One region of the Priestia sp. YIM B13552 genome, then DNA from elsewhere that is predicted to be linked to it. Evidence: a T-box and tRNA genes for the amino acid it is inferred to sense, from the RefSeq annotation. Region 1 holds a T-box; the other holds one or more tRNA genes.
What was found. A T-box is a leader RNA that pairs with one kind of tRNA and senses whether it is charged. The one in region 1 lies ahead of ileS (isoleucine--tRNA ligase), so its partner is inferred to be a tRNA-Ile.
Positions count from the first base shown of each region.

Region 2: it encodes a tRNA-Ile, which carries the amino acid that the T-box ahead of ileS (isoleucine--tRNA ligase) is inferred to sense. The anticodon was not compared.

Region 1 covers NZ_JBHZOU010000002.1:560,826-568,457, reverse strand. Annotated here, with positions in the region: gene ACFX40_RS08940 (YggS family pyridoxal phosphate-dependent enzyme) at 1-489, shown strand, start outside; gene ACFX40_RS08935 (cell division protein SepF) at 506-973, shown strand; gene ACFX40_RS08930 (YggT family protein) at 977-1,246, shown strand; gene ACFX40_RS08925 (YlmH family RNA-binding protein) at 1,298-2,071, shown strand; gene ACFX40_RS08920 (DivIVA domain-containing protein) at 2,156-2,650, shown strand; T-box leader at 2,720-2,940, shown strand; gene ileS (isoleucine--tRNA ligase) at 3,012-5,777, shown strand; gene ACFX40_RS08910 (conjugal transfer protein TraR) at 5,948-6,235, shown strand; gene lspA (signal peptidase II) at 6,316-6,783, shown strand; gene ACFX40_RS08900 (RluA family pseudouridine synthase) at 6,780-7,632, shown strand, end outside.
Region 2 covers NZ_JBHZOU010000002.1:798,872-806,503, reverse strand. Annotated here, with positions in the region: gene ACFX40_RS10225 (MFS transporter) at 1-393, shown strand, start outside; gene ACFX40_RS10220 (DUF1189 domain-containing protein) at 541-1,332, opposite strand; gene ACFX40_RS10215 (hypothetical protein) at 1,447-1,641, shown strand; gene ACFX40_RS10210 (DUF456 domain-containing protein) at 1,668-2,153, shown strand; tRNA gene ACFX40_RS10205 (tRNA-Asn) at 2,216-2,290, shown strand; tRNA gene ACFX40_RS10200 (tRNA-Met) at 2,292-2,365, shown strand; tRNA gene ACFX40_RS10195 (tRNA-Asn) at 2,406-2,480, shown strand; tRNA gene ACFX40_RS10190 (tRNA-Ile) at 2,484-2,560, shown strand; tRNA gene ACFX40_RS10185 (tRNA-Ser) at 2,572-2,664, shown strand; gene sodA (superoxide dismutase SodA) at 2,862-3,470, shown strand; gene ACFX40_RS10175 (MFS transporter) at 3,600-4,877, shown strand; gene ACFX40_RS10170 (peptidoglycan D,D-transpeptidase FtsI family protein) at 5,039-7,216, shown strand.

The DNA of each region.
Region 1 (7,632 bases):
AAGTATGAATCAATCGGTAAGAAAGCGACCTGGCATTTTATCGGAAGCTTACAAACAAGAAAAGTAAAAAATGTGATTGATAAAGTTGACTATATTCATTCACTAGACCGATTATCTTTAGCAAAAGAAATTGATAAACGCGCAGGACATCGTATAAAATGTTTTGTACAAGTTAATATTGCCGAAGAACAATCCAAGCATGGCCTTGCTGTAGAAGACGTAATTCCATTTATTCAATCTCTTGAAGAATTTGCAAATATCCAAGTGGTCGGATTGATGACAATGGCTCCTCACACAGATGACGAGTCTACGCTTCGCAGCTGTTTTCAAGGTCTAAAAAAATTGCAGAGTCGTATACAAGAACTAAACTTGCCATATGCACCGTGTACAGAGCTATCAATGGGAATGTCAAACGATTATGCAATTGCAATTGAAGAAGGAGCAACATTCATTCGACTAGGAACCACGTTAGTTGGGAATGAACGTTAAGGAGGTGTAATTCAAGATGAGTATGAAAAATCGCTTTAGAAGTTTTTTTGCTCTTGATGACGATACTGAATATGTAGAAGAACATTACGAACAAGAAGAGTCGGTAGAAGAGCCTGTACAGCAGTCGAGACCAGCAGCGAAAGCTAGTCAGCAGCCGAATCAGCAGCAAAACGTGATTAGCTTGCAAAGCGTTCAAAAATCATCAAAAATGATGCTTTGCGAACCGCGCGTCTATGCCGAAGCGCAAGAAATTACGGACCATTTAAAAAATCGTAAAGTCGTAGTTGTTAATTTACAGCGCATTCAACGAGATCAAGCAGTGAGAATTGTCGACTTTTTAAGTGGTACAGTTTATGCTTTAGGCGGGGACATTCAAAAAATTGGAACCGACATCTTTTTATGTACACCTGATAATGTAGACGTAAGCGGAAGCATTTCAGATATGATGGGAGAACATGATACAACAAACGTAAAGAGGTGGTAGTTTTTGGACATCGTTTTTGGGATTCTTGGAAAATTAATTGGGCTTTACTCATGGGCACTGATTATTTACATTTTGATGTCTTGGGTACCCGATGTAAGGGCGTCTAAGTTTGGTCAGCTGCTGGGCAGTATTTGTGAGCCTTACTTAGAGCCTTTTCGTAAAATCATTCCGCCTATTGGCATGATTGATATTTCACCTCTTGTCGCAATCTTTTTATTGCGATTTGCGGAAAGAGGCGTGTATTCACTTAATAATGTGGTGGGATTTATTTAAAAAAGGAATCGCTGGATTCCTTTTTTACATACCAATAGTAGGAGTAATAATATGTCTATTTATGAACATTTTAGGCAAGAAGAACATGGATTTATTGACCAGGTTCTTCAGTGGAAAGAAGATGTCCTACATCAATACAGCCCAAAATTAACGGACTTTTTAGATCCAAGAGAGCAGCAGATTGTGACGGCTATTGTCGGGACTGAAGGAGAGGTTCAAGTTTCATTTGATGGTGGACAACCGTTTGCTGAACGCAAGCGTGCGCTGCTATATCCGGATTACTATATACCTCAAAGCGAAGATTTTCAGTTGCGTATGTACGAGCTCAATTATCCTAAAAAGTTTGTGACAATTGAACATCCTCAAGTTCTTGGTTCGGCGATGTCCTTAGGACTGCGCCGTTCAAAATTTGGAGATATTTTGGTCGCGGGAGACGATATTCAGCTTGTAGCTGCAGAAGAAATTTCTTCTTATATTGAGATGAATTTAACATCAATTGGAAAAGCCAAAGTTTCACTTTCTTCTATTCAAAGAGAGCAGCTGCATGTGGTAAAAGAAGAGCTGATTGAACACGTTTATACAGTTTCTTCAATGAGGCTTGATGTTTTGCTGTCGACCATTCACAATTTATCAAGACAAAAAGTCCAGCCGTTTATTGCAAATGGAGCGGTAAAAGTAAATTTTAAAGTCATTGAACAGCCTTCTTTTGAATGTCATGAAGGTGATATTTTGTCACTTCGTGGTCACGGCAGAAGTCGTATCGTTTCACTTGAAGGCAAAACCAAAAAAGAAAAATGGCGAATTGTTGTAGGAAAGCAGAAATAAAGAAATCTACTAGCAGGAAATTTTAAAAATATGTCGAATAAACCATTACTAATGACGTAATGAGACAACACGGAGGTGGCCTAGATGCCTTTAACCCCTTTGGATATTCATAACAAAGAGTTTAATCGCGGATTTCGCGGATATGATGAAGATGAAGTAAATGAGTTTCTTGACCAAGTAATTAAAGACTATGAGCTGGTAATGCGTGATAAAAAGGAGTTAGAAGGAAGAGTATCTGAATTAACAGATCGTCTTGGACATTTTACTAACATCGAAGAAACGTTAAATAAATCAATTTTAATTGCTCAAGAAGCAGCGGAAGATGTGAAGCGAAACGCTGAAAAAGAAGCGAAGCTCATTATAAAAGAAGCAGAAAAAAATGCGGACCGTATTATTAATGAAGCACTGTCTAAGTCTCGTAAAATTGCGATGGACATTGAGGAAACGAAAAAGCAGTCTAAAGTATTTAGAACTCGTTTCAAAATGTTAATCGAAGCACAGCTTGAAATGTTAAACAGCGACGACTGGGATCAGTTGATGGATTATGAGATGCCAGCGCTAGAAGAAAAAATTGACTAGTCAAGACATCATCTTGACTTCTCATGTTTTGTTGTCATATAATTTGGTAACAGATGAAATTTCATATCAAACAGTACGGAGACAGGGACAGTAGCTTTTTTAGTTTGTCAAAGCGAATCGAGGATGGTGCGAGCTCGATAACAAACAAAAAAGTGAAAATCACCCTAGAGTACCATTGCTGAACTGATGATAGTAAGCAGTGGCGGTTTATTCACGTTACGAATGCAAAGAGGATTTGCGCACAGCAAATCTACTAGGGTGGTACCGCGGGAGACCTTCTCGTCCCTTTTTGGGATGAGAAGGTCTTTTTGTTATGGTACAAAAAGATATGAAATTTACGTTTTTTTTTGGAGGGTAAAACATGGAATATAAAGATACATTATTGATGCCAAAAACTGAATTTCCAATGCGTGGAAATTTACCGAACCGCGAGCCTAAAATGCAAGAACAGTGGGCTGAAATGAATATTTATGAAAAAGTACAAAAACGTACCGAAGGCCGTCCGCTATTTGTCCTGCATGATGGACCTCCATATGCGAATGGCGATATTCACATGGGACATGCGTTAAATAAAATTTTAAAAGATTTTATCGTTCGCTATAAGTCGATGTCAGGCTTCTGCGCACCTTATGTACCAGGCTGGGATACACACGGTTTGCCAATTGAAACAGCTTTAACAAAAAATAAAAAAGTAAACCGCAAAGAAATGACGGTAGCTGAGTTCCGTAAGCTTTGTGAACAGTATGCTTGGGAACAAGTAAACGGCCAGCGTGAGCAGTTCAAGCGTTTAGGCGTACGCGGAGATTGGGATAATCCATATGTAACGCTTCAGCCGCAGTACGAAGCGCAGCAAATCAAAGTGTTTGGTGACATGGCGAAAAAAGGCTATATCTACAAAGGGTTAAAACCTGTGTACTGGTCCCCTTCAAGTGAGTCTGCTTTAGCAGAAGCGGAAATTGAATACTATGACAAACGTTCAGCTTCTATTTACGTAGCGTTTAACGTAAAAGATGGTAAAGGTGTGCTTGAACAAGATGAAAAATTCATCATTTGGACGACAACACCATGGACAATGCCAGCTAACCAAGGGATTGCTGTCAATCCTGAGCTTCAGTACAGCGTAGTTGAAGCAGATGGAGCAAAATATGTAGTGGCAACTGAACTGATTGAAACAGTTGCTAAAGAAATTGAATGGGCTGGCTATAAGACGCTTCGTACGGTAAAAGGTTCAGAACTTGAGCGTGTAGTAGCTGAGCATCCAATCTACAAGCGTGATTCATTAGTTGTTCTTGGCGATCACGTAACAACGGATGCTGGTACCGGATGTGTTCATACAGCACCGGGACACGGGGAAGACGACTTTATCGTTGGTCAAAAATACGGGTTGGAAGTTCTTTGTCCAGTCGACAGTAAGGGTCATATGACGAATGAAGCACCAGAATTTGAAGGGTTATTCTATGATAAAGCGAATAAGCCAATTACAGACAAACTAGAAGAAGAAGGCGCGCTGTTAAAATTAAGTTTCATTACCCACTCATACCCACATGACTGGCGTACAAAGAAACCAACAATTTTCCGTGCGACGGCACAGTGGTTTGCGTCTATTAAAGATTTCCGTGAAGATTTATTAAAAGCAGTAGAAAAAACAAAATGGGTGCCTACTTGGGGTGAAACGCGACTTTATAACATGGTGCGTGACCGCGGAGACTGGTGTATTTCTCGTCAACGTGCATGGGGCGTTCCGATTCCGGTATTTTATGCTGAAAATGATGAGCCAATCATTACGGATGAAACAATTGAACACGTATCAAATCTATTTAGAGAACATGGATCAAACGTATGGTTTGAGCGTGAAGCAAAAGATTTACTTCCCGAAGGCTTTACTCATGAAGGAAGCCCAAATGGCCGCTTCACAAAAGAAACAGACATCATGGACGTATGGTTTGACTCTGGTTCTTCACATCAAGCTGTTCTTGAAGAGCGTGAAGACTTACAGCGTCCGGCTGATTTGTATTTAGAAGGTTCTGACCAATACCGCGGCTGGTTTAATTCAAGTCTTTCTACAAGTGTAGCTGTAACGGGTGAAGCACCTTATAAAGGGGTACTTAGCCACGGATTTGCTTTAGACGGTGAAGGTCGCAAAATGAGTAAGTCATTAGGAAACGTTGTAATTCCAGAAAAAGTAATGAAACAACTAGGTGCAGATATTTTACGTTTATGGGTAGCTTCTGTAGATTACCAAGCTGATGTTCGTGTATCTGATAACATTTTAAAACAAGTAGCAGAAGTATATCGTAAAATCCGCAACACGTTCCGTTTCTTACTAGGAAACTTGGCGGACTTTAATCCAACAACTGATGCTGTAGCCGTTGAAGACCTTCGTGAAGTAGACCGCTACATGCTTGTGAAGCTGAACAAATTAATTGATAAAGTGAAAAAATCTTATGATTCATACGAATTCTCAAGCATTTATCACGCGGTGCATAATTTCTGTACAATTGATATGAGTTCATTCTACTTAGACTTTGCAAAAGATGTATTGTACATTGAAGCAGAAAATAATGTAGAGCGTCGCAGCATTCAAACGGTCCTTTATGAAACGTTATTATCGTTAACGAAATTAGTGTCGCCAATTCTTTCTCATACAGCAGACGAAGTATGGGTTCACATTCCAAATGTAACGGAAGAAAGCGTGCAGCTAGTTGATATGCCAGAGGTTCAAGAAATCGAGGGAGCAGATCAATTAGTAGAGAAATGGGATGCATTTATGGAGCTTCGTGATGAAGTATTAAAAGCGCTAGAACAGGCTCGTAATGAAAAAGTAATCGGTAAGTCTTTAGAAGCAAAATTAACGCTGTATCCAACAGCAGATACGAAAGAACTGTTAGCATCTATTTCTGAAAATGTAGGTCAACTCTTCATCGTTTCAGATCTTGAGGTAGCAGAAGGTGAAGCACCTGCTGAAGCACAAAAATTCAGCTATGCATCAATTGTTGTAAGTAAAGCAGAAGGTGAGAAGTGTGAGCGCTGCTGGGTTGTATCACCAACAGTTGGCGAAGATCAAGATCACCCGACTTTATGTACACGCTGTGCGGATGTTGTAAAAAATCACTACGTTCAGCAGTAATTAACAAAAACACGTCCTTTTTGGGCGTGTTTTTTGCTGTACGAAATTCCCAAATACAATGGTATAAAGCATTTAAAGCCTTAGGAAAAACTTGTGTTGTAGATTCGATGGAAAACTCGGTAAACCTAACATCATTAATACTTCATCTTATCAGCACAGGAGGCGTTTGCATGTATGAAAATTATCTTTCCATTGGACAGGAATTAGCTCTTATTAAAGAAGAATTACAAGATCGCCTATTGAGATATGCTACAGAACAATCTGGTTATATAGATGAAAAGGAACGTTACGTAATAGAAATGATTAAAGCCGATTTAAAAGATGTAGAACACGCGTTAGCAAAGCTTGACGTTGGTGCGTTTGGAATTGATGAACTAACTGGCGAAGTGATGTCTATTCATAAATTAAAAGTAATGCCGACGGCCCGCACAAATGAAGATTTATTTGTTTTATGGTGAGAAGCGAGAAAAAAAATGAATTATGTGCTAAAATGCTTTAGTATGGATTCGTTTGATTTTATTGCGGGAGGAAAACGTTTGTGTTTTATTATCTTATCGCTTTAGCTGTTATACTTATTGATCAGGTAACAAAATGGATGATTGTAAAAGAAATGTATTATGGACAAAGCATCACCGTAATTGAAAACTTTCTTTACATTACCTCTCATCGTAACAGAGGAGCCGCGTGGGGGATTTTACAAGGACAGATGTGGTTCTTTTATCTCATTACGGTGGTTGTGGTAGTCGGTTTAATAATTTATATTCAAAAGCTCAAAAAACAAGATAAATGGTTCGGTATTGCGCTAGCATTAATGTTAGGCGGCGCCATTGGAAACTTTATTGATCGAGTGGTCCGTAAAGAAGTAGTTGATTTCGTAAATACATACATCTTTACGTATGATTTTCCGATTTTTAACGTAGCTGATTCGGCACTTGTCGTCGGAGTAATCATCATGTTTATTATGACGCTGTTTGAAGGGAAAATGAAGAAGGAGCACAAAGAATGAATGTAATTGAAACAGTTATAAATGAAGAACAAGCGGGAGAACGTATTGATAAAGTACTTTCGACTGTAAATGCAGAATGGTCACGTTCACAAGTGCAGCAATGGATTAAAGAAGGTCACGCAAAAGTGAACGATAAAACCGTTAAAGGAAACTATAAATGTAAAACAGGAGACGCTATTATTATCGAAGTGCCGGAACTAGAAGAGCTTGATGTGGTAGCGGAAGAAATGAATTTAGATATTTATTATGAAGATCAAGATGTGCTTGTTGTAAATAAACCTCGCGGTATGGTTGTACATCCAGCTCCTGGTCATCATAGCGGTACGCTTGTAAATGGCCTAATGGCTCACTGTAAAGATTTATCCGGTATTAACGGCGTTATGCGCCCTGGTATCGTTCATCGAATTGATAAAGATACATCTGGTTTACTTATGATCGCAAAAAATGATTTAGCTCATGAATCACTAGTTAGTCAGCTTGTAGCTAAAACAGTGACGCGTCGTTATAAAGCTATCGTTCACGGAGTAATTGCGCACGATCACGGTACAATTGATGCGCCAATCGGCCGAGATAAGCAAGATCGTCAAAGCATGACGGTGACTGATGAAAACAGTCGTGATGCAGTGACGCACTTTACTGTATTGCAGCGTTTTAAAGATTTTTCACTAGTCGAATGTAAGCTAGAAACAGGGCGAACACACCAAATTCGCGTTCATATGAAGTATATTGGCTTTCCGCTTGCTGGGGATCCGAAGTACGGACCGAAAAAAACGCTTCCGATTGACGGACAAGCGCTTCATGCAGGTGTATTAGGCTTTATTCACCCTCGTACAAATGAATTTATGGAAT
Region 2 (7,632 bases), 240 kb from region 1:
ACAGATGTAGAGCTCATGAAAAAATTAATGATAGTAGGGATAACTCTTTTATTCCTGATGTTTGGAGTATTAACGATTATTTATACGCTTCCTGTGCTGATGTTTTGTTTGACAGTCGCCTTTGGCGGCTTAGGATTTGTTCTTCCGTGTATTAATATGATGATTACTTCAGCGGCTTCAGACGAAGAAAGAGGGTTTATTGTATCCATTTATGGAACGGTGAGATTTTTAGGAGTAGCGTTGGGACCTGTTGTTTTTGAAGTGTGGATGCACACTGAAAGGCTGATGTTTGTTTATAGCTTTATTCTGCTCACAGCAGGAGGTTTGTGGGTTTTGTATCAGTTGAAAATTCTTCCTTGTGCAATGGGAAGAAGAAAAGTTGTACCGAAATAAAGAGGCTGAGACTTAACTACATCACTCCAATCACCAGCTAGAAGCAGCCGCATACATGAAACCTGCGTTCACCATATCAATAAAAAAATCCAAAAGAGGTGGATTCTCTATCAAGAATCTAGATTCCTCGTTTGGATTTTCCTTCAACTAAGATACGTTTGTCCCAGCATCTTTATTAGGTTTTACTTTTTTTCTTATAGGAACCCTTGTGACGAGCAACAAGTAAATGAAGAATGTTCCTATCCAGTAAAGAGAGCTATGTAGTGCTAGAGACAAAGAAAAAGCTTCAAAAAGCGTATACAGCAGCGTGAAGGCTACTGTACTATAAGCGCTCAGTGCCCATAGCTGCTTGAAAGGAAGCTGCTTTTTAGTAATGAGTCCAATCAGTTTCCCAAGATAAGCAAGGCAGGTAATAAAAAGGAAGTTTAGTCCAGATGTTAATACGTACAGTAAAAGCATAGCGATAGGGACAAGTATGTATAAAGAAAATTTTTGTTCGTGCAGCAAGTTTAGCAGTTCATTTTTATCTTTATGATGCCAGTTTAGCAACTCATATGAATACGTTTGTGTTTGTGAATTAGTCGTGATGTAAATTCCATCCTTTAAAAAACCAATGGCATGAGCAGGGGAATGAAACCGTTCAATAGACTGTGAGGGGTTTAAGATAAAAGCGGTACCATTTACTTTTTTTGTGAAAGGTTGACTTGACGTAAGCTGTGAGTTTGAAATAGAAAAAGAAGAAACAGATTTCGGAAGATCTGTAGTAGCGATATGATAGCCATTTACAATCGTCAAAGTCATAAAGAAAAATGTAGGCAGCAAAGAAATAAATGTTAAAAACAGCACAAAGCCAATTGTTTTATTCGTATGCTCAAAGCGAAGCGACCTTATTTTTTTGAAGGAAGTAAAACTCCATGCCATCTTTTTCAGCATGCTCATTGTAAAGCCTCCTCTTATTGAAGATTCTGGTTATATCTTATTTTATAGCGAAAATTTAAGGTTTACAATAGATTTTAGAAACCGTTACCAATTACAATGATGCGGTGGAGCGTTTTGTCACAAGCACATCTTATGCGTATATGTACAGGTTTCCCTGTCATTGTTTTTGGGGGATATTACGGGCAGCTTGAGGACCGTGCTGTTAATATTGCAGAGGTACACTCAAAAATCGTATTCGAAAGTAAAATAAAGGAAGGACTCGTCGTGCAAGGTCTTTCTTTATGGGAGTGGTTATTGTATGATAAATAGTAATAATAAAAAGGATAGGTGCGGGCATGGCTATTTTATGTTGGGCATTAATTATCATTAGCTTTGTTGTATCGTTTGTTGGGTTGGTTTATCCCATCATCCCAAGCGTGCTATTTGTAGCTCTGGGATTTGTTATATACGGTTTATTTTATGATTTTAGCTCCTATAGCTGGTTATTTTGGGTGATACAAGGATTGTTAGTTGTCGCACTTTTTTTAGCAGACTATATAGCTAATATTATTGGTGTGAAAAAATTCGGAGGCACTAAAGCAGGTGTTTGGGGAAGTACAGTTGGGCTGCTTGTGGGTCCGTTTGTCATTCCGGGATTTGGAATTATTTTAGGGCCGTTTATCGGAGCGATTGTAGGAGAACTGATTGTTCATCGGACCACAATTAGCAACGCAGTAAAAATTGGAGTAGGTTCGGTTATTGGCTTTTTTAGTGGCGCTATTTCAAAAGGATTTATTCAACTGCTGATGATTGCCTATTTTTTATACGCTGTTTTAAAATAATATATTGACTTTAGGTTAGAAACATGTTAAATTTTTAATGTCGCTAGTAAATGTTATATTGTTCCACAGTAGCTCAGTGGTAGAGCTATCGGCTGTTAACCGATCGGTCGTAGGTTCGAGTCCTACCTGTGGAGCCATGGCGGTGTAGCTCAGCTGGCTAGAGCGTACGGTTCATACCCGTGAGGTCGGGGGTTCGATCCCCTCCGCCGCTATTTTCCAATTTGCGTTTGTGACATACATAATTCATATTGTTCCACAGTAGCTCAGTGGTAGAGCTATCGGCTGTTAACCGATCGGTCGTAGGTTCGAGTCCTACCTGTGGAGCCATGTGGACCCTTAGCTCAGCTGGTTAGAGCAGACGGCTCATAACCGTCCGGTCGCAGGTTCGAGTCCTGCAGGGTCCACCATTTATAGGGTTGGAGGAATACCCAAGTCCGGCTGAAGGGATCGGTCTTGAAAACCGACAGGGGTGTTAAAGCCCGCGGGGGTTCGAATCCCTCTTCCTCCGCCATACTATTGTCTATTCAAAGCTTCTTTTGAGAAAAAGAAGCTTTTTTTATGTTTAAAAGAATAGCGAATGGGAATTAGGTAAATATAAATCATGGATTAGGAACTTTTTATTTGAAACAGTAGGGTAAATTTGCTAATCTAAACGTATATGGTGCTTTTGCGCCAAAATGCTTACATATTTTGAAGGAGGAATTATTCATGGCTTACAAATTACCAGAACTACCTTATGCATACGATGCACTGGAACCACATATCGACAAAGAAACAATGAATATTCACCACACAAAACATCACAACACATATGTTACAAATCTAAACGCTGCTGTTGAAGGCAAAGCGGATTTAGAAAGCAAAAGTATTGAAGAGTTAATTTCAAACTTAGATGCTGTTCCTGAAGATATCCGTACAGCAGTACGCAATAACGGTGGCGGTCATGCGAACCACTCATTATTTTGGACAATCCTTTGCCCTAACGGCGGCGGTGCTCCAACTGGTGAATTAGCAGACGCTATCGCTAGCAAATTCGGCAGCTTTGATCAATTCAAAGAAGAATTTGCAAATGCAGCTAAAACTCGCTTCGGTTCTGGCTGGGCTTGGTTAGTTGTAAACAACGGCGAATTAGAAGTAACAAGCACACCAAACCAAGATAGCCCATTAATGGAAGGCAAAACGCCAATTCTTGGTCTAGACGTTTGGGAGCACGCTTACTACCTAAATTACCAAAACCGCCGTCCAGATTACATTTCAGCATTCTTTAATGTTGTAAAATGGGACGAAGTTGCTAAACGTTACGACGCTGCAAAATAAGCTGAAGACGTATTTAAGAGCCAGTAAAGTAATTATTACCTTTACTGGCTTTTTTGTTTTCCAATTCTTTTACATATCTCCTTTTCTTTTTCACACACTAGGTGTAGAAGAGAAAAGGAGTTTTTTGATATGCCTTTATTAAAAAAAGTAGTTGGAGATGTAGAAGTTAGTAAAGATTTACTTTTGCTTTTAATTATAGGCGGTCTTTATGCCTTGGCTATTTCAATTTCCAATTCGTTTGTTAACATTTATCTGTGGAAACAATCAGGCGAATTTTCGGATCTCGCTATTTATAATTTAGCGGTAGTGGTGCTTCAGCCGCTTACGTTTATTTTAGCAGGTAAATGGGCCAAACGAATTGACCGGGTTGTGGTTTTAAGATTAGGTGTATCTTTTTTAGCTGTTTTTTATATCGCTGTATTAATCAGTGGAGCTAACGCAGCCCAGTATTTAGTATTGCTTGGCGGACTGCTGGGTATAGGATACGGCTTTTATTGGCTAGCTTTTAATGTGCTAACTTTTGAAATTACAGAACCTGATACAAGAGACTTTTTTAACGGATTTTTAGGGATCTTAAACTCTTTTGCAGGGATGATTGGTCCTTTAGGAGCGGGCTTTGTTATTTCCGCTTTGTATGAATCACTTGGGTATAAAATCGTGTTTGGTGTATCGCTGCTATTGTTTATCGGTGCCGTTGTGCTTAGTTTTTTTATTACAAGACGCGCAGCGGAAGGAGTATACAAATTTAAAGAAGTATGGGCTGAACGAAAAGTCAATAAAGACTGGAATCGAATATTGCAGGCTCATTTCTTTCAAGGGTTGCGTGAAGGTACGTTCATTTTTGTTGTATCCGTCATGGTATTTATTACGACGGGAAGTGAACTAGCTTTAGGAACATATGGACTGGTGAATTCAGCAGTTGCGTTTGTAGGATACTATGTTGCCTCAAGGTTTATTAAGCAAAAAAATCGCCTTCGATTTATCTTCGCAGGGGGCCTCCTTCTCTATGGAGCAGTCTTTTTGCTTATCTTTAACTTATCGTATCCAAAGTTAATTATATATGCTGTTTGTATTGCCATTGCTTATCCTATTTTGTTGGTTCCATTCATTTCTCTAACGTACGATGTGATTGGGCGAGCAAAAGACGTTGTTTCAAAAAGAATTGAATACATTGTTGTCAGAGAAGTATTTCTGAATATTGGACGCGTCGCTTCCATATCTTTATTTTTAATAGCTGTACTATTTTTTGATGAAGCAAAAAGTATTCCCATTTTATTAGCTATTGTTGGAGCAGGGCATACAATCATTTATTTTTGTGTGAGACATATCTCACAGCCTCTGCACAAAAAAGAAACGACTGTTACTCCTCCGGTATTAAATGAAGGAGACGGAGAGTCTCCAGCTTAGAGTATTGTGAGCTCCTTCATTTGTACTATGGAAAATGCTTCGCTTTTCTTTTAGAATAAATACGTTGTGTAAATAGGCACCTGCCAGGTGTCTATTTATTTGCTAAATAGCTGATTTTATGGTGTTATGGTATATATGTTTTATAAAGTGTAGGTGTTGGTATGAAAAAGAAAAAAAGAAGAAAAAGTCACGTGCCTTTTCGTGTGAACTTACTTTTCTTGACCGTATTTGCCCTATTTTCCGTATTAATTTTGCGGTTGGGACTTGTTCAAATTGTATACGGTGAGAATTACGAACGAGAAGTCGAAAAAACACAGGACGTTACGGTCAGTACGCCTGTTCCTCGAGGGAAAATGTACGATCGTTATAACCGCGTAATTGTAGATAATACCTCTTTAAATACAATTACATATACTCGTTTTCAAGGAAATACAGCTGAAGAAAGGCTGCGCATCGCTAAAAAGTTAGCCACTATGATCGATGTTCCTTACACCACAAATGTGATTGATATTCCGGAAAATAAAAAGAATAAAGATGCTAAGAATGTGGTAAAAATTACAGAACGCGATATGAAGGATTATTGGATTATGCTTCACCCTAAAGAAGCGGAACAGAAAATTACGCAAGCTGATCGCAAAAAAGTTCAAGTTGGTGAAATGACTGATGACGAACTGTATCAACGTCAGTTAGACCGCATCTCTAAAAAAGATTTAGAAAGTCTAAAGAGTGATTTAGAAGTTCTCGCTATTAAGCGCCAAATGGAGGCAGGTTACTCTAACACCCCGCAAATTGTTAAGAGCGGTGTGACAAATGAAGAGTATGCCGTTGTAAGTGAGCACTTAGATGAACTTCCAGGTGTTGATACAACAACGTACTGGGATCGCTCATACCCAGAAAACAGTACTCTTCGCACTTTGCTTGGAAATGTATCATCTGCCAACGAAGGACTGCCTAAAGATAAAGTACAGTATTACTTGTCAAGAGGCTATAGCCGAAATGACCAAGTTGGGACGAGCTATTTAGAGAAGCAATACGAAGCTCAGCTCAGCGGTCAAAAAGAAAAAGTCCAATATGTAACAGATAAAAAAGGAAATCTCCTTGATACAATTCAAGTGTCTAAAGGTGAACGCGGCAGTGATTTGGTTTTAACTATTGATATGGAGCTTCAAAAAGCGGTAGAAAAACAAATTACCGACCAGCTTTTAGCCAAAAAGCAAATGAAAGGAACGCAATTTTTAGACCGTGCTTTTGTTATTATGATGGATCCTCACACAGGAGAAATTTTAACAATGGCAGGTAAAAAATACACCATTGATAAGAAGACTGGAGCGCCTAAAATAGAAGATTTTGCATTAGGAAATATTTCAACATCTTATACAATGGGCTCTGTTGTAAAAGGAGCAACGGTTTTAGCCGGCTTAGATTCAGGAGCTATTAAGCCAAACACAGTGTTCGTTGATGAACCGTTAAAAATTAAAGGAACACCGGTTAAAAAATCAGCTGAGGCTGAAGGGCTAGGACCCTTAACGTATTCATCTGCGTTAAAATATTCATCCAACGTATTTATGTTTAAAACGGTAATGGCTATGGCTGGGTTACAGTATCATAAAAACATGACTTTACCGATTAAACCTGATACATTCAGCGAACTGCGTTCTTACTACAGTCAGTTCGGCTTAGGCGTATCAACAGGCATAGACCTTGATAACGAATCAACAGGTGTCCAAGGCGGAAGCGATGTTCCAGGTACGGCGCTTGATTTAGGAATTGGTCAGTATGATACGTACACGCCGCTGCAGCTTGTTCAATATACTTCTGCAATAGCTAATGGAGGGTATCGCATTAAGCCGCAGCTAGTAAAAGAAATCCGAAAACCAACGATTAAAACCGATGAAATTGGCGGTACGCAGCATTCATTTGAACCTGATGTGTTAAATCGTATCACGATGAAAGAAGAATACATTAAAGATGTTCAAAGTGGCTTTAAGCGCGTTACTCAAGAACAAGGCGGTACAGGGTATGCAGCTTTCCATACAGCGAACTATAATCCTGCTGGTAAATCAGGAACGGCACAAGCCTATGAGAAAAACCCAAGCGGAGGGGATCCGATTAAAGTTAATAATTCAAACTTTGTGGCCTTTGCTCCGGCGAATGATCCTGAAATTGCAGTAGCTGTAGTGGTACCATCGGCATTTGTGCCAAGTGCACCAAATACCATTACAAAAGAGCTTGCTCGTTCTGCGCTCGATACGTATTTTGATTTAAAGAAAAAAGGTGAACAAGAAGTAAAAGACCAAGAAGAGAATCAACAGGCTGTCATTGCAAACGACGCCAATTAAAGAGGCTGGAATAAAAGCATATTAGTTAAAGTAAGATCCGAACGAAGTTGATTAAGAATCAGCTTCGTTCGGATTTTTTTATTGGTAGAGTAAACGTAGATTTCGTGTAGGTAGGCCCTTTTAGCGATTGATTGGAGGGCAAGGTGAAGACTTCTGCAGGGAAAGCGAAGCGATGAGGAGGCTCACCGGCTGTCCGTGAAACGAAAATCAACAGCGGTATCGGAAGTAATTCATACTGGCTTATTAATCCAATCCACCCACCTTTAGATTGAATTAATTTAGTTATGTCTCTACCTCTTCTTTTTTTGTTAAAAATCTTTACATATATGGTTTTTTATTGAATTTAAGGGTCGTAAGAACTAGTTTTTTACCTAAAAAACACGCAGATAGACCTTCGTTTACAAAAGCTTTACATT